DNA from 3 places in the Bradyrhizobium sp. 155 genome. Region 3 is predicted to be linked to each of the others. Evidence: predicted binding sites of a transcription regulator. Region 3 holds the regulator's gene; each other region holds the start of a gene.

Evidence for each region. Region 3 encodes PhoB, which activates phosphate uptake and scavenging genes when phosphate is short. Its sites were predicted from a motif close to TGTCATNNANCTGTCAT; they were not measured.
Region 1: phnF (phosphonate metabolism transcriptional regulator PhnF) is a predicted target of PhoB. The motif match lies at 5,939-5,955, and genes of this name have one in related genera.
Region 2: IVA93_RS20985 (RNA degradosome polyphosphate kinase) is a predicted target of PhoB. The motif match lies at 1,354-1,370, and genes of this name have one in related genera.

Annotation. Positions count from the first base shown of each region.
Region 1 covers NZ_CP064704.1:537,796-545,836, forward strand. The annotation lists gene IVA93_RS02555 (alpha-D-ribose 1-methylphosphonate 5-triphosphate diphosphatase) at 1-555, opposite strand, end outside; gene IVA93_RS02560 (LbetaH domain-containing protein) at 552-1,211, opposite strand; gene phnC (phosphonate ABC transporter ATP-binding protein) at 1,395-2,204, shown strand; gene phnD (phosphonate ABC transporter substrate-binding protein) at 2,268-3,203, shown strand; gene phnE (phosphonate ABC transporter, permease protein PhnE) at 3,280-4,164, shown strand; gene phnE (phosphonate ABC transporter, permease protein PhnE) at 4,161-5,009, shown strand; gene phnF (phosphonate metabolism transcriptional regulator PhnF) at 5,174-5,905, opposite strand; gene phnG (phosphonate C-P lyase system protein PhnG) at 6,024-6,488, shown strand; gene phnH (phosphonate C-P lyase system protein PhnH) at 6,493-7,101, shown strand; gene IVA93_RS02600 (carbon-phosphorus lyase complex subunit) at 7,104-8,041, shown strand, end outside.
Region 2 covers NZ_CP064704.1:4,280,838-4,288,878, forward strand. The annotation lists gene IVA93_RS20975 (CDP-alcohol phosphatidyltransferase family protein) at 3-545, shown strand; gene IVA93_RS20980 (P-loop NTPase family protein) at 638-1,315, shown strand; gene IVA93_RS20985 (RNA degradosome polyphosphate kinase) at 1,444-3,636, shown strand; gene ppx (exopolyphosphatase) at 3,652-5,154, shown strand; gene IVA93_RS20995 (TerC family protein) at 5,190-6,050, opposite strand; gene ndk (nucleoside-diphosphate kinase) at 6,095-6,517, opposite strand; gene IVA93_RS21005 (glutathione S-transferase family protein) at 6,774-7,400, opposite strand; gene IVA93_RS21010 (sulfur globule protein precursor) at 7,734-7,988, shown strand.
Region 3 covers NZ_CP064704.1:7,374,344-7,382,384, reverse strand. The annotation lists gene pstC (phosphate ABC transporter permease subunit PstC) at 88-1,077, shown strand; gene pstA (phosphate ABC transporter permease PstA) at 1,082-1,927, shown strand; gene pstB (phosphate ABC transporter ATP-binding protein PstB) at 1,924-2,745, shown strand; gene phoU (phosphate signaling complex protein PhoU) at 2,756-3,472, shown strand; gene phoB (phosphate regulon transcriptional regulator PhoB) at 3,495-4,202, shown strand; gene IVA93_RS35060 (GcrA family cell cycle regulator) at 4,441-4,953, opposite strand; gene IVA93_RS35055 (aspartate aminotransferase family protein) at 5,409-6,611, shown strand; gene argF (ornithine carbamoyltransferase) at 6,611-7,546, shown strand; gene IVA93_RS35045 (Hsp33 family molecular chaperone) at 7,709-8,041, shown strand, end outside.

The DNA.
Region 1 (8,041 bases), 1.0 Mb from region 3:
GCGCTCCACCATGCGATTGCGCTTGCGCGGCTTGGCCATGTCCCCAACCGTGCCGTCCATGTGGTCGTTGAAGGCGAACAGGTCGACGCGGCCCTCAGTGAGCCATTGGCTGATCTCGGTTTCGGCGTCGAGATTGTAGGTCTCGTGGCGCAGGTGAAAGCGGGTGTCGGCGGCGAATTGCGGGCGCTGCCGTTCGATCGCCTCCATCAGGCTGCGCGCATTGCCGGCGCTGCGCAGGCCCGGCTCCCACGAACAGGTCGTGGCGTGAAAAACCGTGGTGATGCCGTTGCTGATCGCCTGGCGGTCGCTGTCGGCGAGCGCGACGTCGATCGGGAAATCGACCCCGGCGCGCGGCATCATCTGTCGCTCGAAGGCATCGCCATGCAGATCGACGATGCCCGGCAGGACCAGCAGATCGCGCGCCTTGATCGCCAGCCGCGCCCGGCTGCGCGAGGCATTGATCTCTGCGATGTCCGTTCCGGACACGAGAAGCGACGTTTCGGCGAACTCGGAGCCGATCAGGGCCCGCCCGCCCTCGAGGAATATGTCTGTCACGCGACCGCGCTTCGTTTGCTGGCAGAAGAGGGTGCCCCTGCTTCGTATGCCGTGAGGAAATCCTCAATCCCGAGCTTGCGGAAATTGGGCAGGGCTTCACGCAACTTGTCGTGATCCCAGTCCCACCAAGCGAGCCTCGCAAGCCGCCCCGCAACCTCTTCCGAGAACCGCCGGCGCACGATGCGCGCCGGATTGCCGGCGACGATGGTGTAGGCCGGAACGTCCTTGGTGACGATGGCGCCGGCCGCGATCACCGCGCCGGTGCCGATGTTGCGGCCCGGCAGAACGATCGCGCCATGGCCGATCCAGACGTCATGGCCGATATGGACGTGATGCTGGCGCCGCCAGTCGAAGAATTCCGTGTCGTCGCTCTCGCCTTCGAAATAGGCGCTCGAACGATAGGTGAAGTGCGCCTGCGTGGCGCGTTGCATCGGGTGATTGCCCGGATTGATCCGTGTCATCGCCGCGATCGAGCAGAATTTTCCGATGGTGGTGTAGGTGATCTGGGCGTCGTTCACGACATAGGAGTAATCCCCCATCGTCACCTCGTGCAGCATCGTGCGCGCGCCGACCTCGGTGTAGGCCCCAAGCCTGGCGTCGTGCAGCTTCGCGGAGGGATCGACAGTCGGCTGGACCGAAAGAGCTTTGGCGGCCATGTTGAATCCGAACGAGAGGGCGGGCGTTTCTCTTCGAGCGGCTTGATGACAATGTCATGACGACGCCATGACAGGGGATGAACAGGAGATGAGGTGTGTAGGATCGCCGCACCGCAACGTCCGTGTCACACAAGTGTCAAGCGCCGGCGTTAGCGGTGGGTCCCAGCTACTCTGGAGCCCTGCATGCTGGTGGTTGAAGGTCTGACGTGTCGCTTCGGCGTGAAAGCCGCGGTGGACGACGCCTCGTTTCAAGTCTCTCCCGGCGGCTTCGTCGGCGTGATCGGACGCTCCGGCGCCGGCAAGTCGACCCTGCTGCGCACCATCAACCGTCTCGCGACCCCTGCACAGGGCCGCATCCTGTTCGACGGCCTCGACGTCACGGCGCTGCGCGGCAAGGAGCTGCGGCAGTGGCGGGCGCGCTCGGCGATGATCTTTCAGCAGTTCAATCTGGTGGGCCGGCTCGATGTGCTCACCAACGTCCTGATGGGACGGCTTGCGACGATGCCGGCCTGGCGCTCGCTGTCGCAGACCTGGCCCGAGCAGGACAGGGCGCTGGCGATGTCCGCGCTCGAACAGTTCGACATTGCCCCGCTCGCGGCCCAGCGCGCCGATCAGCTCTCCGGCGGCCAGCAGCAGCGCGTCGCGATTGCCCGCGCGCTGGTGCAGCAGCCCGACATCATCCTCGCCGACGAGCCGATCGCCTCGCTCGATCCGCGCAACACCAAGATCGTCATGGATGCGCTGCTGCGCATCAACAAGCACTTCGGCATCACGGTGCTCTGCAATCTGCATTCGCTCGACCTGGCGCGCAGCTATTGCGACCGCCTGATTGGCATGGCGCAGGGCCGCGTGGTGTTCGACGGCGCGCCGGCCGAGTTGACCGACCACGTGGCGCGCGAGCTCTACGATCTCGAAGCCGCCGAAGTCATGGGCGGCACGCCTGCACCGGTGCGACAGGGCATTCCGGCGCTTGGAACGGCGGCCGCCGCCTGAGCTGCGCCGCATCAGGACTTACCAATTTTGCGTCAACCGACCTCAACCAATGAAGAGGCTATCATGATTACTCGCAGATTGATTCTCGCCGGCGCCGCCGCGCTCGCGTTGACGACTTCGGCCTCCGCCGAAGACTGGAAAGCCAAATATCCCGAGCTGACCTTCGCGGTCATTCCGGCGGAAAACGCCTCGGGCGTGACCGAGCGCTGGGCGCCGTTCATGAGCTATCTCTCCAGGGAATTGGGCGTGAAAGTCACGCTGCGCATCGCCAACGACTACGCTGCCGTAATCGAAGGCCAGCGTGCCGGCAACATTCACATCGCGAGCTACGGCTCGGCCTCGTTCGCCCGCGCCCGCCTGACCGGCGTCAAGACCGACGCCTTCGCCAACGACATCAACTCCGACGGCTCCACCGGTTATTACTCGGTGTTCTTCGTCAAGGCGAGCAGCGCCTACAAGAGCATCGACCAGCTCAAGGGCAAGAACCTCGGCCTGGTCGACCCGAACTCGACCTCCGGCAACAACGTGCCGCGCTTCGAGCTCGACAAGATGGGCATCGCGGACGCCGACACCTATTTCAGCAAGGTCGTCTTCACCGGAAGCCACGAGAACGCGATCCTGGCGCTGGCGCAGGGCACGGTCGACGTCGCGGCCAACCAGTGGACCAGCGACAACGACTCGACATTAGCGCAGATGCTGACCAAGGGCATGCTGAAGAATGCCGATGGCTCGGCGATGAAGAAGGATGATTTCCGCATCATCCACAAGTCGGCGCCGATCATCAACGGCCCCTATGCCTACAATTCTGACCTGCCGGAAGAGGCCAAGGCCGCCATCGCCAAGGCGTTCTTCGACGCGCCGGCCAAGGACAAGGCTGCGTTCCATCGCCTCCAGGACGGCCAGAAGAAGGGTTTTCATCCCGCGACCACCAAGGATTGGGATGGCACGATCGAGCTGATCAAGTTCGTCGATGCGCTGCGTAAGAAGAAGGCGTCCTGAGTTTCGGGACGATGCCACTGGAGCCGGGTCGATGGACCCGGCTCTTTCTCTTTGATTGACCATTTTCCTGGCCAAGATGACCGTCGCGGTTTCGATCCTCCCCGAGCAACAGCTCGCCGTGCTCAACGCCGCCTATCGCCAGGCGGTGGCGCGCAAGCGGCTCCGAATCCTGTCTGGAGCCGTGATCTTCGCCGCAGCACTGTGTCTGGCCGCGATCGGCGCTGAAGTGAATCTGCGCACGCTGTTCGCCCACTTTGGCAACTTCATCAGCTATTTCGACCGCATCCTCACACTCGACACCGGCCAGCGGGTCTGGACCGATGTCGGCGAGTGGCTGTGGGGCTGGCGCAAATGGCTGAGGATGCTGGGCGAGACTTTGCTGATCTCCTATGTCGGCACGCTGATCGGCGCGACTTTTGCGTTTTGCCTGAACTTCTTTGCGGCTGAAAACACCTCGCCCGCGCCGTGGTTGCGCTTCGTCGTGCGGCGCCTGCTCGAATTCGCCCGCACGGTCCCCGGCATCGTGTTTGCCCTGATCTTCGTGATCGCCTTCGGGCTGGGGCCGATGGCGGGCGTGCTGGCGATCGCGATTCACTCCACCGGCGCGCTTGGAAAGCTGTTCTCGGAGATCGTCGAGAACGCCGACATGAAACCGGTCGAAGGCGTCCGCTCGACCGGCGCGAGCTGGCTGTCCTGCATGCGCTTCGCCATCCTGCCGCAGGTCACGGCGGGCTATGCCAGCTACGCGCTGCTGCGTTTCGAGATCAACGTCCGCGAGGCCTCCGTGATGGGCTTCGTCGGTGCCGGCGGCATCGGCCAGGAGCTCGTCGTCGCCATCCGCAAGTTCTACTACTCGGACGTCAGCGCCATCCTGCTCACCATCATCGTCACGGTTTTCATTATCGACATCAGCACCGGCTGGCTGCGCGGCCGCCTGTTCGGCAAGGAGGCGCGGACGTGACGGGGCCGCAGGACATTGACACATCAGCGCTTCGCGCGCGCTACCCTGATGTGTTCGACCGGCCGGCTTCGGCGCGGCTCCCGATGCCGGCGATGATCGTCGCGGCGCTCGCGGTTCTGATTTATGGCCTCATCGATCTCGACTTCTCGCCGTCGCGGTTGTTCGCGGGGCTCAGCCAGCTCGGTTGGATCAGCCTGATGATGATCCCGCCGGATCCCGGCTCGTCGCTGCCGGTCTATCTGAAGGCGCTGGGCGAGACGCTGTCGATTGCGCTGCTCGGCACGACGCTGGCCGCGGTCTTCGCGCTGCCGGTCAGTCTTCTTGCCGCGCGCAATGTGGTGCCGTCGAGGATTTTGCGGTTTCCGGTGCGGCGCTTCCTGGATTCAATCCGCGGAGTCGACACGCTGATCTGGGCGCTGGTGTGGATCAACGTGGTCGGGCTCGGCCCGTTTGCCGGCGTGCTCGCTATTGCCGTGTCGGATTTCGGCGCGTTTGGAAAACTGTTCTCGGAGGCGATCGAGGGCGCCGACCAGAAGCAGGTCGAGGGCATCCGCGCCTCCGGCGGTAGCGCGCTGCACGAGATTCGCTTCGGCCTGCTGCCGCAGGTCCTGCCCGTGATTGCCGGGCAGGTGCTCTATTTCATCGAGTCGAATACGCGCTCGGCCACCATCATCGGCATCGTCGGCGCCGGCGGCATCGGCCTCCAGCTCGCCGAGCAGATCCGCGTGCTGGAATGGCAGAAGGTGTCGTTCCTGATCCTGATGATCCTGGTCGCAGTCGCCGCGATCGATTTCGTTTCGGGCAAATTGCGTTTTGCGATTATCGGGCGGCGGGCGGTGGCGTAACCTTCTTCCTTCTCCCCTTGTGGGAGAAGGTGGCGCGAAGCGCCGGATGAGGGGTCTGCATCCTCAATTCAGATCAGTGCGCGGAGGCAACCCCTCACCCGTCTCGCCGCTAGCGCGGCGAGCCACCCTCTCCCGCAAGGGGAGAGGGGCAGAGGGCAGCCAGTTCACCCGTTCTCCACCAGAAATTCCACCCGCTCCGCCGCAAAGCGCGAATGCTTGGTGACCAGCGGCTTGCCGTCGAGATCGTGATCGGTGGCGTCGACCACCAGGATCGGCCGTCCCAGCGCCAGATCGAGCCGTGCGGCGTCGGTTGCGTCGACGATACCGGCGGTGATCCGGGTCGCGCCGCGGCGATAGTCCCGGACGCCGTAATGCTCGAGCAATTTCGTCATCGAGCGGGTCGCGGCAAAGACGTCGCCCGCAGCGGGGAATAGCTGTGCCGATAGCCACGTCGTGGAGACACAGATCGGCGTGCGGTCGGCGAGGCGCATCGCCTCGATCCGGACCAGCGGTGCGCCGGTCTTGAGGCCAAGCTCCCGCGCGAGTTCGCGGGTCGCAACGTCAGCGGACGCCTCGATCAGCCGGCCATGCGGTTCGCGGCCGTCCGCGCCGACGATCTCGGAGAAACGGGTCCGCGAGCGCAGTGGATAAGCGAGCTTCTGCGCCTCGACATAGGTTCCGCTGCCGCGTTCTGCCCGCACGATGCCGCGCTCGGCAAGCGCGGCCAGCGCGCGTCGCACGGTGTGGCGGTTGACGCGATAGGTTTCGGCGATCTCCACCTCGCCCGGCAGCTTGTCGCCCGCCGCAAAGCGGCCGTCGGCGATGCCGCGCTCGATGCCGTCGGCAACGAGGCGCCACAACGCGACGCCGGAGGAGGCTGTGTCCTGCATGCTCATGTGGCCGGGAAGCTACTCCAGAAATCACGCCTTTGTCACGAAACAGTCATGGCGCTCCCGTATCAAGTTGTCTAGTATCATAGACAACTTGGATTCGGCAAGTTCTGCAGAGAAGTCGGTGGATGCGGTGACCCAGCACAATAATCAGCAAGCCCAGCGCAAGGCCGCAATGTCCGTGCTGGCGCACGCGGAGGCGGGCGAGATCGCCGCTCGCCTCCACGCTCTCGCTTTGCCGGCGCATCAGGATCTGCGCGCGCCGGAAAACGGCCTCGTCATGCTGCGCGGCCGGGTCGGCGGCGATGGTGCGCCGTTCAACCTCGGTGAAGCCACGGTGTCGCGCGCCGCGGTGCGGCTTGCGAGCGGCGAGGTCGGTTTCGGCTACACGCTCGGCCGCGACGGCGAGAAGGCGCGGCTGATCGCGCTGTGCGATGCCCTGGTGCAGTCCAGCGATTTCGGCGCCGCGGTGGAGCGGGACATTATCGCGCCGTTGCGTGAGCAGCTGATGGTCAGGCGCAAGCAGGTGGCGGCCCAGACCGCCGCGACGAAGGTTGATTTCTACACCATGGTGCGCGGTGAGGGGTGAGATCATGACCACGATTGCGGAACTGCCGCCGGGGTTCGCCGATAAGGTCTTGTCGGCGCAATCGACCTTTCGCTCGGTCATGGACGCGATGGCGCGGCCGGGATCGGTGCAGCGCATCGTGCCGACATCAGGAGCGCCTCGTGTGATGATGCGCGGGACGGCCGCGATCGCGCTGACGCTGTTCGATCACGACACGCCGCTCTGGCTCGATGCGCGCATGCATGAGACTTCCGACGTCGTGAAATGGCTGAAATTCCATACTGGTGCGCCGGTGGTGCAGGATTCTTCCATCGCCAGCTTCGCGCTGATCAGCGACGGCGGGGCGCTGCCTTCGCTGGAGCGCTTCGCGCTCGGCACCAGCGAATATCCGGATCGGTCGACCACGTTGATCCTGCAGGTCGAGAGTCTCGATTCGGGACGCAGCTTCGAGCTGCGCGGGCCCGGCATCGACGGCGTCGCCACGCTCCAGGCGTCGATCAAGCCGTTCGACGTGTTCGAGCGACTTCGTATTAACGAGGCGCTGTTTCCGCGCGGTATCGATGTGGTGCTGGTCGCCGATGACGCCATGGTTGCGATCCCGCGCACCACGCGTATCGTGAGCAGGGGAAGCTAAGCATGTATGTCGCAGTCAAAGGCGGCGAACGCGCCATCGAGAACGCCCATCGCCTGCTCGCCAGTGCGCGGCGTGGCGACCAAAGCGTTCCGGAAATCTCGCTCGACCAGATCTCCGAGCAGCTTGGTCTCGCCGTGGACCGCGTCATGAGCGAAGGCTCGCTCTATGACCGCGAGCTCGCGGCGCTCGCCATCAAGCAGGCGCGCGGCGATCTGATCGAGGCGATCTTCCTGGTCCGCGCCTTCCGCGCGACGCTGCCCCGCTTCGGCGCCAGCGAGCCGGTCGAGACCGGCGCGATGCGGATACGGCGGCGGGTGTCCTCGACCTTCAAGGACATTCCCGGCGGCCAGATCCTCGGCCCGACCTTCGACTATACCCACCGCCTGCTCGATCCCTCGCTCGCCGAGGGCTTTGTGCCGGAGACACCGGCGACGGCCGAAGCATCGTCTGCGCCAACCCCGCGGGTGACCGACATCCTCGGCCGCGACGGGCTGATCGAATCCTCGCCTCAGGCTAAGGACGGCGCCAGCGTCGGCGATCTCACTCGCGAGCCGCTCAATTTTCCCGCCGATCGTGACCTGCGCCTGCAAAATCTCGCGCGTGGCGACGAAGGTTTTCTGCTGGCGATGGGCTATTCCACCCAGCGCGGCTACGGCCGCAACCATCCCTTCGCCGGCGAGATTCGCTTCGGTGAGGTCGAGGTTGAATTCTCCGCGGAAGACGTCGGCTTCGCCGTGCCGCTCGGCTCGATCGAGCTCACCGAGTGTCAGATGGTCAATCAGTTCAAGGGCTCCGCGACGGAGGCGCCGTGCTTCACCCGCGGCTATGGCCTCGCCTTCGGCCAGAGCGAGCGCAAGACGATGTCGATGGCGCTGGTCGACCGCGCGTTGCGTGCGCGCGAGCTCGGCGAAGAGGCACTCGCCCCCGCGCAAGACGAAGA
Region 2 (8,041 bases), 3.1 Mb from region 3:
GTGTGAGTATACCGAACATCATTACTTTGGGCCGCATCATGCTGGTCCCGATCATCGTCTGGGCCATCGTGTCGAGCCAAATGGAGGTGGCGTTCGCCGTATTCCTGATCGCCGGTATCAGCGACGCGGTCGACGGCTTCCTTGCCAAGCGCTTCAACATGACGAGCGAGCTCGGCGCCTTGCTCGACCCGCTCGCCGACAAGGCGCTGCTGGTCTCGATCTACATGGCGCTCGGCATCTGGGGCGCGATTCCGCGCTGGATCGTCATCCTGGTGGTCTCGCGCGACATCATGATCGTCGCCGCCGTGATCATATCGTGGCTGTTCGACCGACCTGTGGAGATGAAGCCCTCAAAGGTATCCAAGCTCAACACTGTGGCCCAGGTGGCGTTCGCGGCGCTGGTGCTGGCCGCCCTCGCCTTCGGCTTCAAACCCGGTCCTTATGATATAATCCTGATGGGCCTCGTCACGGTCTTCACGCTCTCCTCCGTGTCGCTCTATCTTGTCGAATGGTTGCGGCACATGAGCACGATCGAGGCCAAGTGAGTTGGGAGCGGCCCCGTAAAAGGCCAACTCCCGCTCGATTAGGTCGCATCTCGTCAAACGAAGCCGGCACGCCGGCACGGAGCAAAGCAAGCGTGCCAGGCCGCGTTCATCCCCGACAGTTGGCGTTTTCGCTTCCGCATGCGGAGAGCCTGAGCCGGGACAATTTCCTCGAAGGCCCCGTCAACGCCGCCGGTCTTGCCCTCATCGACGCCTGGCCGGAATGGCCGAACCGAATCATGTGGCTGGCCGGCCCGGAAGGAAGCGGCAAGAGCCATCTCGCCGCGATCTGGGCCGAGGCTTCAGGCGCCCGCTCGACCACGGCCAATGGGCTGACCGCCGAGGCCGTCCCGGCTGCGCTCGCCACCGGCGCGCTGGTGGTCGAGGATCCCAAAGCCAGGGAATTCGACGAGCGCGCCCTGTTCCATCTGATGAATCTGGCCCGCGAGGACGGCGCCTACGTCCTCTTCACCGGACGCGAGGTGCCCGCGTCTCTCGAGATCGAGCTCGCCGACCTGCGCTCGCGGCTCCGCGCCGTCCCCGTTGTCTCGCTGCTGCCGCCCGACGACCAGCTCTTCCGCGGCCTGATCGTCAAGTTCTGCGCCGACCGCCAGCTCGCGGTGGACGAGAGCGTGGTCAGCTACCTCGCCACTCGCCTGGAGCGGTCCTCGGCCGCCGCCCGACGGGCTGTGGACCTGCTGGACAGCGAGGCCTTGCGCCTCGGCCGCCCCGTCACCCGGGCCCTGGCGGCCGAGCTGCTCCGGGATGTCTGACCAAGGCGGGTTGACGCGGCCGGGCGGCGGAACATCAATGTCATCGAAACGTCATCGCTCTAACACATGCTCCCGCGGGTTTTGCGCGTAAGTCGCAAATTGGGGCGAACTGGATGGACCGACTTCTGATGGATTCTGCGCAAGCTGTTGAAGTTAAGGAAAAAGCCCCGGAAGCCGAAGGCCCGCCGGCGATCGCATCGAGCCCCGAGCGGTTCATCAATCGCGAGCTTTCCTGGCTGCACTTCAACCGCCGCGTCCTGGAGGAATCGGTCAATCCCAGCCACCCCATGCTGGAGAGGGTGCGATTCCTGTCGATTTCAGCGAATAACCTCGACGAGTTCTTCATGGTCCGCGTCGCCGGCATCAAGGCCCAGGTGCGCGAGGGTATTGCTGAGCGCAGCCCCGACGGTCTGACCCCGTCCGAGCAGCTCGCGCTCATCAACCGGACCGTCTCGCAGCTTGCCTCCGACCAGCAGGCAATCTGGCGCGACCTGCGCGGCACGCTCGCCGACGAGGGTATCGTGCTGGTCGAGGGCAAGGAGGTCACCAAGGCGGAACGAACCTGGGTCGAGGACTACTTCCTCAGCAACGTGTTCCCGCTGCTGACGCCGCTCGCGATCGACCCGGCCCACCCCTTCCCGTTCATTCCGAGCCTCGGCTTCACCATCGCGCTCCAGCTCACGCGCGCCGCCGACGGCAAGCAGATGAACGCGCTGATCCGCATGCCCGGCAAGATCGACCGCTTCATCCGTCTGCCGGCTGACGGCAAGGTCGTCCGGCTGATCTCGCTGGAGCAGGCCACCGCGCTGTTCATCAACCGCCTGTTCCCCGGCTACAATCTTCACGGCCAGGGCGCCTTCCGCGTCCTCCGCGACTCCGAACTCGAAATCGAGGAAGAGGCCGAGGATCTCGTCCGCCTGTTCGAGACCGCGCTGAAGCGCCGCCGCCGCGGTTCGGTGATCCGACTCGAGATCGACGCCAAGATGCCGGAGCAGCTGCGCAGTTTCGTGCAGCACGCGCTGTCGACCGCCGACGACGAGGTGTTCCTGGTCGATGGCGTGCTCGCCATGAACGAGCTCTCGCAGCTCACCCGCCTTGACCGGCCCGATCTCGAATTCACCCCTTACGTGCCGCGCCATCCCGAGCGCGTGCGCGAGCAAGGCGGCGACATCTTCGCTGCGATCCGGCAGAAGGACCTCGTCGTCCATCACCCCTACGAATCCTTCGACGTCGTGGTGCAGTTTCTCCAGCAGGCGACGCGCGACCCCGACGTCGTCGCCATCAAGCAGACGCTCTACCGCACCTCCAGCAACTCGCCGATCGTGCGCGCGCTCGTGGAAGCCGCCGAAGCCGGCAAATCCGTCACCGCGCTGATCGAGCTGAAGGCCCGCTTCGACGAGGAGGCCAACATCCGCTGGGCGCGCGACCTAGAACGCGCCGGCGTGCAGGTCGTCTACGGCTTCCTCGAACTGAAGACCCACGCGAAACTCTCGATGGTGGTGCGGCGCGAGGGCGGCAGCCTCACGACCTACGTCCACACCGGCACCGGCAATTACCACCCGGTGACCGCGCGCATCTACACCGACCTCTCCTACTTCACCTCGGAGCCGACCATCGGCCGCGACGCCGCGCGCGTGTTCAACTTCATCACCGGCTACGCTGCGCCGAGCGATCTGGAAAAGATGGCGGTGTCTCCGCTGACCCTGCGCAAGCGCATCATCGAGCACATCCAGGGCGAGACCGCGCATGCGCGGCACGGCCGGCCTGCTGCGATCTGGATGAAAATGAACGCGCTGGTCGACCCCGACATCATCGACGCGCTCTACGAGGCCTCACAGGCCGGCGTGCAGGTCGAACTCGTGGTGCGCGGTATCTGCTGCCTGCGTCCCGGCATTCCCGGCTTGTCGGAGAACATCCGCGTCAAGTCGATCATCGGACGATTCCTCGAACACGGCCGAATTTACTGCTTCGGCATGGGCCAGGGCCTGCCGAGCGCGAAAGCGGCTGTGTATATCTCCTCAGCCGACATGATGCCGCGCAACCTCGACCGCCGCGTCGAGGTGCTGTGTCCGCTGCAGAATCCCACGGTGCATCAGCAGGTTCTCGAACAGATCATGGTCGCGAATCTCAAGGACAATGAACAGAGCTGGCAATTGTTGCCGGACGGGTCCTCAACGCGTATGAAGACCGCGAAGGGCGAGGAGCCTTTCAACGTCCACAACTACTTCATGACAAATCCGAGTCTGTCTGGCCGTGGTAAGTCGCTCAAGGAATCCTCGCCGCGCCGCCTCACGCGCCGTAATGAACGTCATCAATCCTGATCCGGGATCGTCGACGTGAAGCGGCCGCGCAAGCGCGGCTCGAGCGTCGCGGTCATCGACATCGGCTCCAACTCGGTCCGTCTCGTCGTCTACGAGGGACTGACGCGGAGCCTCATTCCCATCTTCAACGAGAAGACGCTGTGCGGCCTCGGGCGCGAAGTGCAGAGCACGGGACTGCTTGCGCCCGACGCCGTCGACAAGGCGCTGACCTCGCTCAAGCGCTTCCATGCGCTGTGCCGGGTCATGCAGGTCGGGCGGGTGTTTGCGATTGCGACCGCCGCCTGCCGTGATGCCTCCAACGGCGCCGACTTCATCGCGAAAGCCGAGCGCATCTGCGCGGTGAAGATCGAGATCCTGTCGGGCCCGCGCGAGGCGCGGCTGTCGGCGCTTGGCGTGATCTCCGGCATCCATCATCCTGACGGCATCGTCGGCGACCTCGGCGGCGGCTCGCTCGAACTGATCGACGTGCGCAAAAACACCGTGCGCAGCGGCGTGACGCTGCCGCTCGGCGGCCTCGCGCTGCAGGACCTCGCGCATAAATCCCTGAAACGCGCCGACCGCATCGTGCGCGAAGCGCTCGATGGGGTGCCGCAGCTCAAGGCGGGGAGCAGCCGCAGCTTCTACGCGGTCGGCGGCACCTGGCGCGCGCTTGCGCGCATCCACATCATCCAGAGCGGCTATCCGCTGCAGGTGATGCACGGCTATTCGATTTCGGCGGCCGAGGCGCTCGATTTCTCGCGTCGTCTCCGCCGGCTTGCGGCCGCCGGCATGCTCGCCGACATCGAGATCGTCGCCGATGCCCGGCGTCCGCTCCTCACCTATGCGGCGCTGGTGCTCGAGCACATCATCCGGGTGGCGAAGCCGAAGACCATCGTGTTCTCGACCTTCGGCGTGCGCGAGGGCCTGCTGCACGAGAAGCTGCCGGAGTCCGAGCGCAACAAGGACGGACTGATCTGCGCGGCCGAGGAGCTGAACCAGCTGCTGTCGCGTTCGGCAAAGCACGCCCGCGAGCTGATCGCCTGGACCGACCGCCTCGCGCGCGTGGTGAAGCTGCGCGAGACCGAAGAAGACCGCCGCCTGCGCCACGCCGCGTGCCTGCTGTCCGACATCGGGTGGCGCGTGCATCCCGACCATCGCGGCGAGCAGACGCTGAGCCTCGTCGTCAACGGTAATTTCGGCGCGATCACCCACACCGAGCGCGCCTTCGTCGGGTTGTCCGTGTTCTATCGCTATGCGGGCCTCAGCGAGGAGAACCAGCCGCCGGTCGCCATGCAGGAGCTGCTGACGCCGGCGCAGCTCGAACGCGCCCGCCTGCTGGGCGCGGCCTTCCGCGTCGCACATCTGATCTCGGCGGCGCGTCCGGGCGTCTTGCCCGCGACGCATTTCCGCAGCATGGGCCGCAAGCTGTTGCTGGTGTTCGAGCACCGCCTCGGCGATCTCGTCGCGGATCGAGTCGGCAGCCGCTTCCGCGCGCTCGCCCGCCTGATCAACCGCGCCGGCTCGATCGTCCGACGCTAGCGCTTTTCCCAAGAGATCATGCTCAAAAGATAGATCTACTCCGCCGAGGCCTTGACGTGGCGTTCGGAGGACTCCAGCGCGGCCGCGCTCATGCTGCGGCGGCGCCAGATGGAGCCGACGACCAGCACGACAACGACGCCGAGAGCTGCGCAGAGATATTCGCCGCCTCCGCCGCCATGGGCGAATTGCGGCGGGATGCGCAAGGCGCCGAGCATGTTGTCGAGCGAAGCGCCGAACGGACCGTCGAACAGCGCATGCAGCCTCGGCGCGATGCCGGGATCGGTCGCGATCACTTCGCCCGCGATCCAGCCGAGCAGCGCCGCGCCGGCCCACACCAGAACCGGCAGCTTTGCGAGCAGCGCCATGATCAGCGCCGCGCCGGCGACGATCAAGGGCACGCTGATGGCAAGACCGAGCACCAGCAAGGGCACGCTGCCATTGGCGGCCGCGGCCACCGCAATGACGTTGTCCAGGCTCATGACGATGTCGGCAACGACGACGATCTGCACGGCCTGCCACAGATGCGACGCCGACTCGACGCCGTCCTCGTCCTCTTGCTCCGGCACCAGCAGCTTGGCCGCAATCACGATCAGCGCGAGGCCGCCCACCAGCTTGAGGTACGGCAACTCCATCAGGCTCGCGACGATGCCCGTGAAGATGATCCGCAGCAGCACCGCGGCGCCCGCACCGAGGATCATGCCCCACAGCCGATGCCGCGGCTTGAGGCCGCGACAGGCAAGCGCGATCACCAGCGCATTGTCGCCGGACAAGAGGATGTTGATCCAGATGATCTTGCCGACCGCGACCCAAAAGGTCGGTTCGGCCATCTCAACGCGGAACTGGGTGAAGAATGCCCCGATCGTAGCGGGATCGAAGATCTGCCAGAGCCAGTTCACACTACGTCCTTTCGCCGCGTCTCGTTACCTTATCGGCTGACGGATCAGCCGACGATCTCGTTGCCCGAGAAGAACTGCGCGATCTCGATCGCGGCGGTCTCCGGCGCATCCGAGCCGTGCGCGGAGTTCTCGCCGATCGACTTTGCGTAGAGCTTGCGGATGGTGCCGTCAGCCGCCTTGGACGGATCGGTCGCGCCCATCACGTCGCGATACTTGGCGACGGCACCCTCGCCTTCCAGCACCTGGACGACCACGGGGCCCGACGTCATGAACTCCACGAGCTCACCGAAGAAGGGGCGCGCCTTGTGGACCGCATAGAAGGTCTCGGCCTGTTCCTTGGTCATGCGGATACGCTTCTGCGCGACGATGCGCAGGCCCGCCTTCTCGATCACGGCGTTAACCGCACCGGTGAGATTGCGCGCGGTGGCGTCGGGCTTGATGATCGAGAAGGTGCGTTCGATGGCCATGATGTTGTCCTTGAAGAGAAAACAGTGGTTCGGAGTTGCCGGGCTTATATCGGCGCCTTCGCGATACGGCAAGCGACCGCCCAAACGGGCTCGCGGGCGCTTCGCCGCAGGCCGAGGGCGAGTGTTCACCTGAACCGATACTTGTAGATGGCGGCGATCTGGGCGTCCGAACGTCGGCGTCGGGCTTAGGGCCGCTTTCGACCCCATGACGTTGAGTGCTGACCTCTCGTGTCTCGATTCGCGGACGAAACGGGAATCAGGTGTTCACCCCTTCGTGCGAACGCTCCATGGCACGCTTGTAGGCGTCGCGGCCGGTGGTGCGGGCGAGATAGGCCTGTTCGGCGTCGCCGAGGGTGATCCCGCAGTTCCGTTGGCCCAGGTTCAGGGCGTAGGTCACCGAGATGTCGGCTGCTGTGAAAGCCTCGCCGGCAAGGTAGGACGAGTCGGCAAGCCGTTGGCTGACAAGCTTTAGCCGCTTCTGGAACGACTGCAGGCACCAGGTCGCGCCCCAGTTCTCCCGTTCGGCATCGGGCGCGATGAAGCGGCTGACGACGACGGGCATCATCAGGGTCGCGAGACCGGCTTCGCCCAGATGCAGAAATTGCTGGTAGGCGGGGAACGTGGGATCCTGCGGCGCGGGCGCCAGCGGCGTCGGCCCGTAGCGGGCCATCAGGTACTCCATGATCGCGATCGACTCCACCATGACGACGTCGCCGTCCTGGATCGCCGGGATGTAGTCAGCGGGGTTGACCGCCAGGAACTCGGGGTCCTGCTTGGCGGCCAGCATGTCCACCTGCCGCACGCGGTAGGGAAGGCCCATCTCCTCCAGCACCCATACGACCCGGATCGATCGCGAGGTCTGTCCGCCCCAAACGGTGATCACGCGAAGGCCCCTTCCTGGTGTGACTGAGGATCGACCATGGCAGACTCTATATGACCGTAGCACTCAAGGCAGACGCGAAGCTTAGCTTCCGTGGTCTCCTTCCCATCCATTGCGGACGCGTGGTGGGTCCCCCTTTCAGGGTTGGAAGTCCAACGTGGATTACAATGATTTCACCCAGATGAACCCATTCTGAAGGCCTCGTCAGGGTTTGGTTCAGCCTCGCTCGGATAACCTCGGGTCCATCGAAACCAAAGCCTCTTTCAGAGGCAGACCGTTTCGGCGGCCTTTCCATCGACGCGATAGCCCCGCGCCAACAGATTTGAGGAGATCACCATGTTGAGGAAACTTTCCCTCGCCGCCGTCGCCGCGGTTGCGCTTGGTGCCGCGCTGGCGCCGACCTCCGCCTCCGCGCACTGGCATGGTGGCGGCGGCGGCTGGCACGGCGGCGGTGGCTGGCACAACGGCCACGGCTGGGGTGGACCGCGCTTCTATGCTCCCGTCTCCTACGGCTATGGCGGCTGCTATGTGCGCCGGCTGGTCCCGACTCCCTGGGGACCCCGCTGGCGGATGATCAACCGCTGCTACTGAGCCCGACAGCACCTTTCCAAAGATACCTGAGCCCCCAAGGTACCTTCCCCGGC
Region 3 (8,041 bases):
TCGTGCCCCGGATGCGCTGCGCTGCATCCGGGGCACGGACCAACAAAAAACGTATACTATTTGGTACAGGGGATCGGCGTGGCAGAGATGGCCGTTCAGAGCGATGTAATCGACGACGCCGGACCGTATGACCGCGCCAAGGCCTTGAGCGCGTTCAAGCTCGGCGACGTTACCTTCTACTGGATTACGCGGCTCTCCGCGATCTCGGTGCTTCTGATCCTCGGCGGCATCATCATTTCGCTGATCGTCGGCGCTTTCCCGGCGATGAAAGAATACGGCGTCTCCTTCCTGTGGACGCAGCGCTGGGCGCCCTCCGCAGATCCGCCGGTGCTCGGCGCGCTCGGGCCGATGTACGGCACGCTCGTCACCTCCTTCATCGCGATGCTGATCGCCATTCCCGTGGGTCTCGGCATTGCGATCTTCCTCACCGAGCTCTGCCCGCAATGGCTGCGCCGCCCGATCGGCATGGCAATCGAGCTGCTCGCCGGTATTCCCTCGATCATCTACGGCATGTGGGGCTTCTTCGTGTTGGGTCCGTTCCTGGCCAACACGTTCCAGCCCTTCATGATCAAGATCTTCGACGGCGTTCCCGTGCTGGGCGCGATCTTCGCAGGTCCCCCGTCCTATCTCAGCCTGTTCAATGCCGCGCTGATCCTTGCCATCATGGTGCTGCCCTTCATCACCTCGATCTCGGTCGACGTGTTCAAGACGGTGCCTCCGGTCCTGAAGGAAGCCGCCTACGGCGTCGGCTGCACCACATGGGAAGTCGTCCGCAGCGTGGTGATCCCCTACACCCGGGTCGGCGTCATCGGCGGCATCATGCTGGCGCTGGGCCGCGCGCTCGGCGAGACCATGGCGGTGACCTTCATCATCGGCAACTCGTTCCGGATCTCGTCATCGATCTTTGCGCCGGGCACCACGATCTCGGCGGCGATCGCATCCGAGTTCGCCGAGAGCGACGGCCTGCACCAATCCGGCCTGATCCTGCTCGGCCTCCTGCTGTTCGTTCTGACCTTCTTCGTGCTCGCAGCGGCGCGGCTGATGCTGATGCGGCTGGAAAAGAAGGCGGGGAATTAGCGCCATGAATCCGATCTATTCACGCCGACGCCGCAAGGACATCGTCGTCCGCGGGCTCTGCATCGCCGCAACCGCCTTCGGCGTCACCTGGCTCGCGCTGATCCTGATCACGCTGCTCTACAACGGGCTGGCGGGACTCAATGTCCAGCTGTTCACCGAGAACACGCCGCCACCGGGATCGAACGAGGGCGGTCTGCTCAACGCCATCGTCGGCTCGCTGATCATGACCGTGATCGGCGTCGGCATCGGCGCGCCGCTCGGTATGTTCGCCGGCACCTATCTCGCCGAATACGGCCGCAATGACCGGCTGACCTCGGTGATCCGCTTCATCAACGACATCCTGCTCTCGGCGCCCTCGATCATCATCGGCCTGTTCATCTACGGCGCCGTGGTGGTGCCGATGCGCGGCTTCTCGGCGATCGCAGGCTCGCTCGCCCTCGCGGTCATCGTGATCCCGGTGGTGCTGCGCACGACCGAGGACATGCTGCTGCTGGTGCCGAACGCGTTGCGCGAGGCGGCCTCGGCGCTCGGCCTGCCGCGTTCGCTGGTGATCAAGCGGATCGCTTATCGTGCTGCCCGATCGGGTCTCATCACCGGCGTGCTGCTCGCGACCGCTCGCGTCGCCGGTGAAACCGCGCCGCTGCTGTTCACCGCGCTATCGAACCAGTTCTTCAGCCTCGGCCTGAACAAGACGATGGCGAACCTGCCTGTGACCATCAACAACTTCGTGCAGAGCCCCTATGCCTATTGGAAGCAGTTGGCCTGGAGCGGGGCGCTGCTCATCACCCTGACCGTTCTTGCCCTTAATATTTTCGCGCGCATCCTTGGCGCCGAGAGGACCGCAAAATGAGTGATCTTTCCGTGTCGATGAGCGCGTCCGGTGGACTGCCGCACGCGGCGGTGCTGCCCGAGGCGCCCCCCAAGGTGACCGTGCGTAACCTGGACTTCTATTACGGCGAGCACCATGCGCTGAAGAACATCAACCTGACGCTCGGCGCCAACCGCGTTACGGCGTTCATCGGTCCGTCGGGCTGCGGCAAGTCGACCCTGCTGCGCATCTTCAACCGGATGTACGACCTCTATCCCGGCCAGCGCGCCACCGGTCAGCTCATGCTCGATCAGACCAACATTCTCGACCCCAGGCTGGACCTCAATTTGCTGCGCGCCCGCGTCGGCATGGTGTTCCAGAAGCCGACGCCGTTCCCGATGACGATCTACGAGAACATCGCGTTCGGCATCCGTCTCTATGAGAAGATCTCGAAGTCCGAGATGGACGGCCGCGTCGAGAAGGCGCTGCGCGGCGGCGCGCTGTGGAACGAGGTCAAGGACAAGCTCAACGCCTCCGGCCTGTCGCTCTCCGGCGGCCAGCAGCAGCGCCTCTGCATCGCCCGCACCGTCGCGGTGCGGCCCGAGGTGATCCTGTTCGACGAACCCTGTTCGGCGCTCGACCCGATCTCGACCGCCAAGGTCGAGGAGCTGATCCAGGAGCTGTCCGAGGATTACACGATCGCTATCGTCACCCACAACATGCAACAGGCGGCGCGCGTCTCCGACAAGACCGCCTTCATGTATCTCGGCGAGCTGATAGAGTTCGACGACACCAGCAAGATCTTCACGTCGCCGTCAGATCGGCGCACGCAGGATTACATCACCGGCCGGTTCGGCTAGGAGACGCGACATGGGTTCTGAACATACCGCAAAGGCTTTCGACACCGACCTCCAGGAACTCACTCGCCTGGTCGCCGAGATGGGCGGCATCGCCGAGCGCATGATCGTCGAGTCCGTCGACGCGCTGATCCGCCGCGACGTCCCGCTCGGCCAGCGCGTCGTCGCCATCGACACCGAGCTCGACGCGCTGCAGAAGCGCATCGAGGAGCGTGCGGTGCTCACCATCGCCCGCCGCCAGCCGATGGCGGTCGATCTGCGCGAGATCGTCGGCGCCATGCGCGTCGCGACCGATCTCGAGCGCATCGGCGACCTCGCCAAGAACATGGGCAAGCGCGTCGCGGCGCTGGAGACGGACTTCCATCCGCTCAAGCTGTTCCGCGGCCTCGAGCACATGACCGACCTCGTGCAGCAGCAGGTCAAGTCGGTGCTGGACGCCTATGCCGCGCATGATTTGCCGGCGGCGATGGCGGTGTGGAAGGGCGACGAGGAAGTCGACGCCATCTGCACCTCGCTGTTCCGCGAACTCCTCACGTACATGATGGAGGATCCGCGCAATATCTCGTTCTGCATCCATCTGATGTTCTGCGCCAAGAACATCGAGCGGATCGGCGACCACGCCACCAATATCGCCGAGACCGTGTTCTACATGATCGAGGGCCAGGCGATCACCGACAAGCGGCCGAAGGGCGACATGACGACCTTTGCCAACACGGTACCGAACACCTGAAGACTTAAGGAGCGACGACCCGATGGGCGCACGCATTATGGTGGTTGAGGACGAGGAAGCCCTGACCGAGCTTCTCCGCTACAACCTCGAAGGCGACGGCTATGACGTCGAGACGGTGATGCGCGGCGACGACGCCGACACCCGCCTCAAGGAGCACATCCCCGATCTGATCGTGCTCGACTGGATGCTGCCGGGCCTGTCAGGCATCGAATTGTGCCGGCGGCTTCGCACCCGTCCCGAGACCAAGCAGCTCCCGATCATCATGCTCACCGCGCGCGGCGAGGAGAGCGAGCGGGTGCGGGGTCTTGCGACCGGCGCCGACGATTACATCGTCAAGCCGTTCTCGGTGCCGGAGCTGCTGGCGCGCGTGAAAGGCCTGCTGCGGCGCGCGAGCCCGGAGCGCCTCGCCACCGTCCTTGCTTTTGGCGACATCGAGCTCGACCGTGACAAGCGCCGCGTGGCGCGCTCGGGCCGGCCGATCGATCTCGGTCCGACCGAATATCGCCTGCTGGAGTTCTTCCTGGAGCATCCGGGACGGGTGTTCTCGCGCGAGCAGCTGCTCGACAGCGTCTGGGGCCGCGACATCTATATCGACGAGCGCACCGTCGACGTGCATATCGGCCGCCTGCGCAAGCTGCTCAATCTCGGCCGCGAGCAGGACCCGATCCGCACCGTCCGCGGCGCCGGCTACGCGCTGGATGATCGCTTCGCGAAGGCGGAGCAGGTGTAGGGTTGCAGGCTTGTTTGTTGGCGAGCTGTCCCTGCATTCTCAGCCGTCGTCCCGGACAAGCGAGCGAAGCGAGCGCTGATCCGGGACCCATAACCACCGAACGTGGTTTGGCGAAGACTCGGAGTGACCCCTTCCGCACGATTATTGCGTGCTCGGAGTATGGGTCCCGGCCCCCCGTGCGCAATTGCGCACTAGGCCGGGACGACACTGAAATTGTTGAACTGTCTTCGCGTGACGACTAACGGGGACCCGGCTTTACCGGTGCGCGGCGCCGATCCGACGCGGGCTGGTACGCAACGCGCGAGTGCTGGGCGCAATAGGGCAGTCCGGACAGCGCCCTTCCACCGCAGAAGAAGAAGTCCGGGCTCGAGGGATCGCCGACCGGCCAGTGGCAGGTCGCCTCGTTCAATTCCAGCAGCGACAGCCGCTGGCTCATCGGCACCACGTTGTCGTAGGTGACCGGATCCGGCTCAGCCTCGACCTCGAAGGCCTGCGCCAGCGCGGTGTTGCCGCGCGAGATCGGGCGGCTCACCCGCATCATGTGCTGCGCGGGGCGCGCCTTGCGCGGCCGCGGCGCTGCCGATGATGGGCTCTTGGCGCGGCCCGAAAGGCCGAGCCTGTGCACTTTGCCGATCACGGCATTGCGGGTCACATTGCCGAGCTCCGCCGCGATCTGGCTGGCCGAAAGTCCGGCCTCCCAGAGCTTTTTCAGCTGCTCGACGCGATCATCGGACCAGGTCAAAACCGTCATTGCACCCTTTCCCTCGCTGCGCGCCAGCCATCCTGGGGCCTCGCAGCGAATGCCTAAGCCTTCAAAAACCCGTGCCGCCAGAATCCCTTAAGGCTCGCCGGGCGCGTCTTGAACGCCCGAACGTTTACGCCGGTACATAAGGACTTAAAGATCAGAACCACTGCACGAGATGTCGTATCTGACAATCCAAACGCTACAATATGGCGTGACTCCCGCGCAAGAGTCCGCCGACTCGCTTCCACATGTTCCGTGGCCAAATCCCGCAAAATCGGCACCGCAAGACTACGGATTCAGCGTTTCGCGAGGCTTTCCGGGCGGCATTGACACCCGTTTCACCAGGCCTAAGATAGTCGCACGTGCCGCCCTCAAGAGGCGGCACGTTTCGTTTTCCGGGCCGGTCGATGGTGCGTTGCGCAATGCACGCTCACTCCGTCCGCAACATTCAAGTGACCATCATGACTAACAGCGCAGCGCCGCATTTGCTCCCCGTTTTCGCCAGGTCCGACCTTGGTTTCGAGCGTGGCGAAGGCTGCTGGCTGATCGCGACCAATGGCGAGCGCTATCTCGATTTCACCTCCGGGGTGGCGGTGAATGCGCTCGGCCATGCCCATCCGGCGCTGGTCGCGGCGTTGCAGGAGCAGGCCACCAAGCTCTGGCACATGTCGAATCTGTTCCAGAGCCCGGACGGCGAAAAGCTCGCCGCGCGCCTGTGCAATGAAAGTTTCGCGGATTTCGTGTTCTTCTGCAATTCCGGCGCCGAAGCGCTGGAATGCGTGATCAAGGTCGTGCGCCGTTATCACGCCGCAAAGGGTCATCCCGACCGCTATCGCATGATCACCTTCGAAGGCGCCTTCCATGGCCGCACGCTGGCGACGCTGGCCGCAACGGGATCGGCAAAATATCTCGAAGGTTTCGGCCCTCCGATGGAGGGCTTCGACCAGGTTGCGCATGGCGATCTCGATGCCGTGAAAAAGGCAATCGGTCCGCAGACCGCCGGCATCCTGATCGAGCCGATCCAGGGCGAGGGCGGTGTGCGTTCGGCAACGCCCGCCTTCCTGAGGGCGTTGCGCCAGCTCTGCGACGAGAAGGGTCTGTTGCTCGCCTTCGACGAGGTGCAGACCGGCATGGGCCGCACCGGCGATCTGTTCGCGTACCGCCGCCTTGGCGTCGAACCCGACGTGATGTCGCTGGCCAAGGCGCTCGGCGGCGGCTTCCCGATCGGCGCCTGCCTTGCGACCGCCGAAGCGGCGTCCGGCATGACGCCGGGCTCGCACGGCTCGACCTTCGGGGGCAATCCGCTCGCGATCGCGGCTGCGAACGCCGTGCTCGACGTCATGCTCAAGCCCGGCTTCTTCGACCACGTGCAGAGGATGTCGCTGCTGCTCAAGCAGAAGCTCGCCTCCGTGATCGACCGTCACGGCGATGTCGTCAGCGAAGTGCGCGGCGAGGGCCTCCTGATCGGCATCAAGGCCGTGGTGCCCTCCGGCGATCTCGTTGCAGCCTTGCGCGACCAAAAGCTGCTCACCGTCGGTGCCGGCGACAATGTCGTGCGTTTCCTGCCGCCTTTGATCGTCACCGAAGCCGAGATCGAGGACAGCGTCGGGCGGCTCGAGCGCGCCTGCACCGCGTTGTCCGGCAACAAGCGGGCGGCAAGCTGATGAGCAAGTCGCCCGATAAAACACCGAAGCACTTCCTCGATATCAACGAGCTGCCGCTGTCGGAGCTCAAGCGCATGCTCGCTGCGTCCTCCGCGATGAAGGCGAAGCAGAAGGCGCATCAGCCGGTCAGGCCGCTCGAAGGCAAGACCCTGGCGATGATCTTCGAGCGCCCCTCGACGCGGACGCGGGTGTCTTTCGACGTCGCCATGCGCCAGCTCGGCGGCGAGCCCATCATGCTCACCGGCGCCGAAATGCAGCTCGGCCGCGGCGAGACCATCGCCGACACCGCGCGCGTGCTGTCGCGCTATGTCGACGCCATCATGATCCGCATCCTCAATCACGATGCCCTGCTGGAGCTTGCAGCGAACGCCACCGTGCCCGTCATCAACGGCCTGACGCGCCGCTCGCATCCCTGCCAGGTGATGGCGGACCTCATGACCTACGAGGAACATCGCGGCCCGATCGAGGGCAAGACCGTGGCCTGGACCGGCGACGACAACAACGTGCTCGCCTCCTGGGCGCACGCCGCCGAGCGCTTCAAGTTCCAGCTCAATGTCGCGACGCCTCCGGAACTCGCGCCGAAAAAGGCGATGCGCGACTTCATCAAGGCGACCGGCGCGCCGATCATGCTCGGCACGGATGCCGAAGCCGCCGTGCGCGGCGCCGATTGTGTCGTGACCGACACCTGGGTGTCGATGGGCGACAAGGAAGGCAAGCACCGCCACAACGTGCTCAAGCCCTATCAGGTCAATGCGCAGCTGATGTCGCTTGCCAAGCCGGATGCGCTATTCATGCACTGCCTGCCCGCCCATCGCGGCGAGGAGGTCACCGACGAGGTGATCGACGGTCCACAATCCGTCGTGTTCGACGAGGCCGAAAACCGCCTGCACGCGCAAAAGGGCATTCTGGCCTGGTGCTTCGACGCGGTGAAGTAATCCGGGCCGGTATCCGCCGTGCCGGCGAAGTAGGTCTTCATCGTCGTCCTGGCCTTCGCCAGGACGACACCGAATTTGCCGTGCTTGCGTACGATCCGTGCTGCATTCTGGATGCAGCCCTCACCCCTTCCAATTCCGCCTTCCGACCCCAGATAAAGCGCCATGGTTTCCCAATCCCCTGATATGAAAACCGGGCCTGAAGGCCCGGTTCGCGCGCCATCCGCGGTTCCGATCGATGACGCCGTGCTGCCTTACGAGGTCGACGCGCTCGATGTGCGCGGTCGGCTGGTGCGGCTTGGTCCGGCGCTCGACGAAATCCTGACCAAGCACGATTATCCCGCGCCGGTCGGCAAGCTGCTCGGCGAGGCCATCGTGCTGACCACGCTGCTTGGCTCCTCGCTGAAGTTCGAGGGCCGCTTCATTCTCCAGGCCCAGACCGACGGTCCGGTGTCGTTCCTGGTCGTGGACTATCAGGCGCCGGATCGCCTGCGCGCC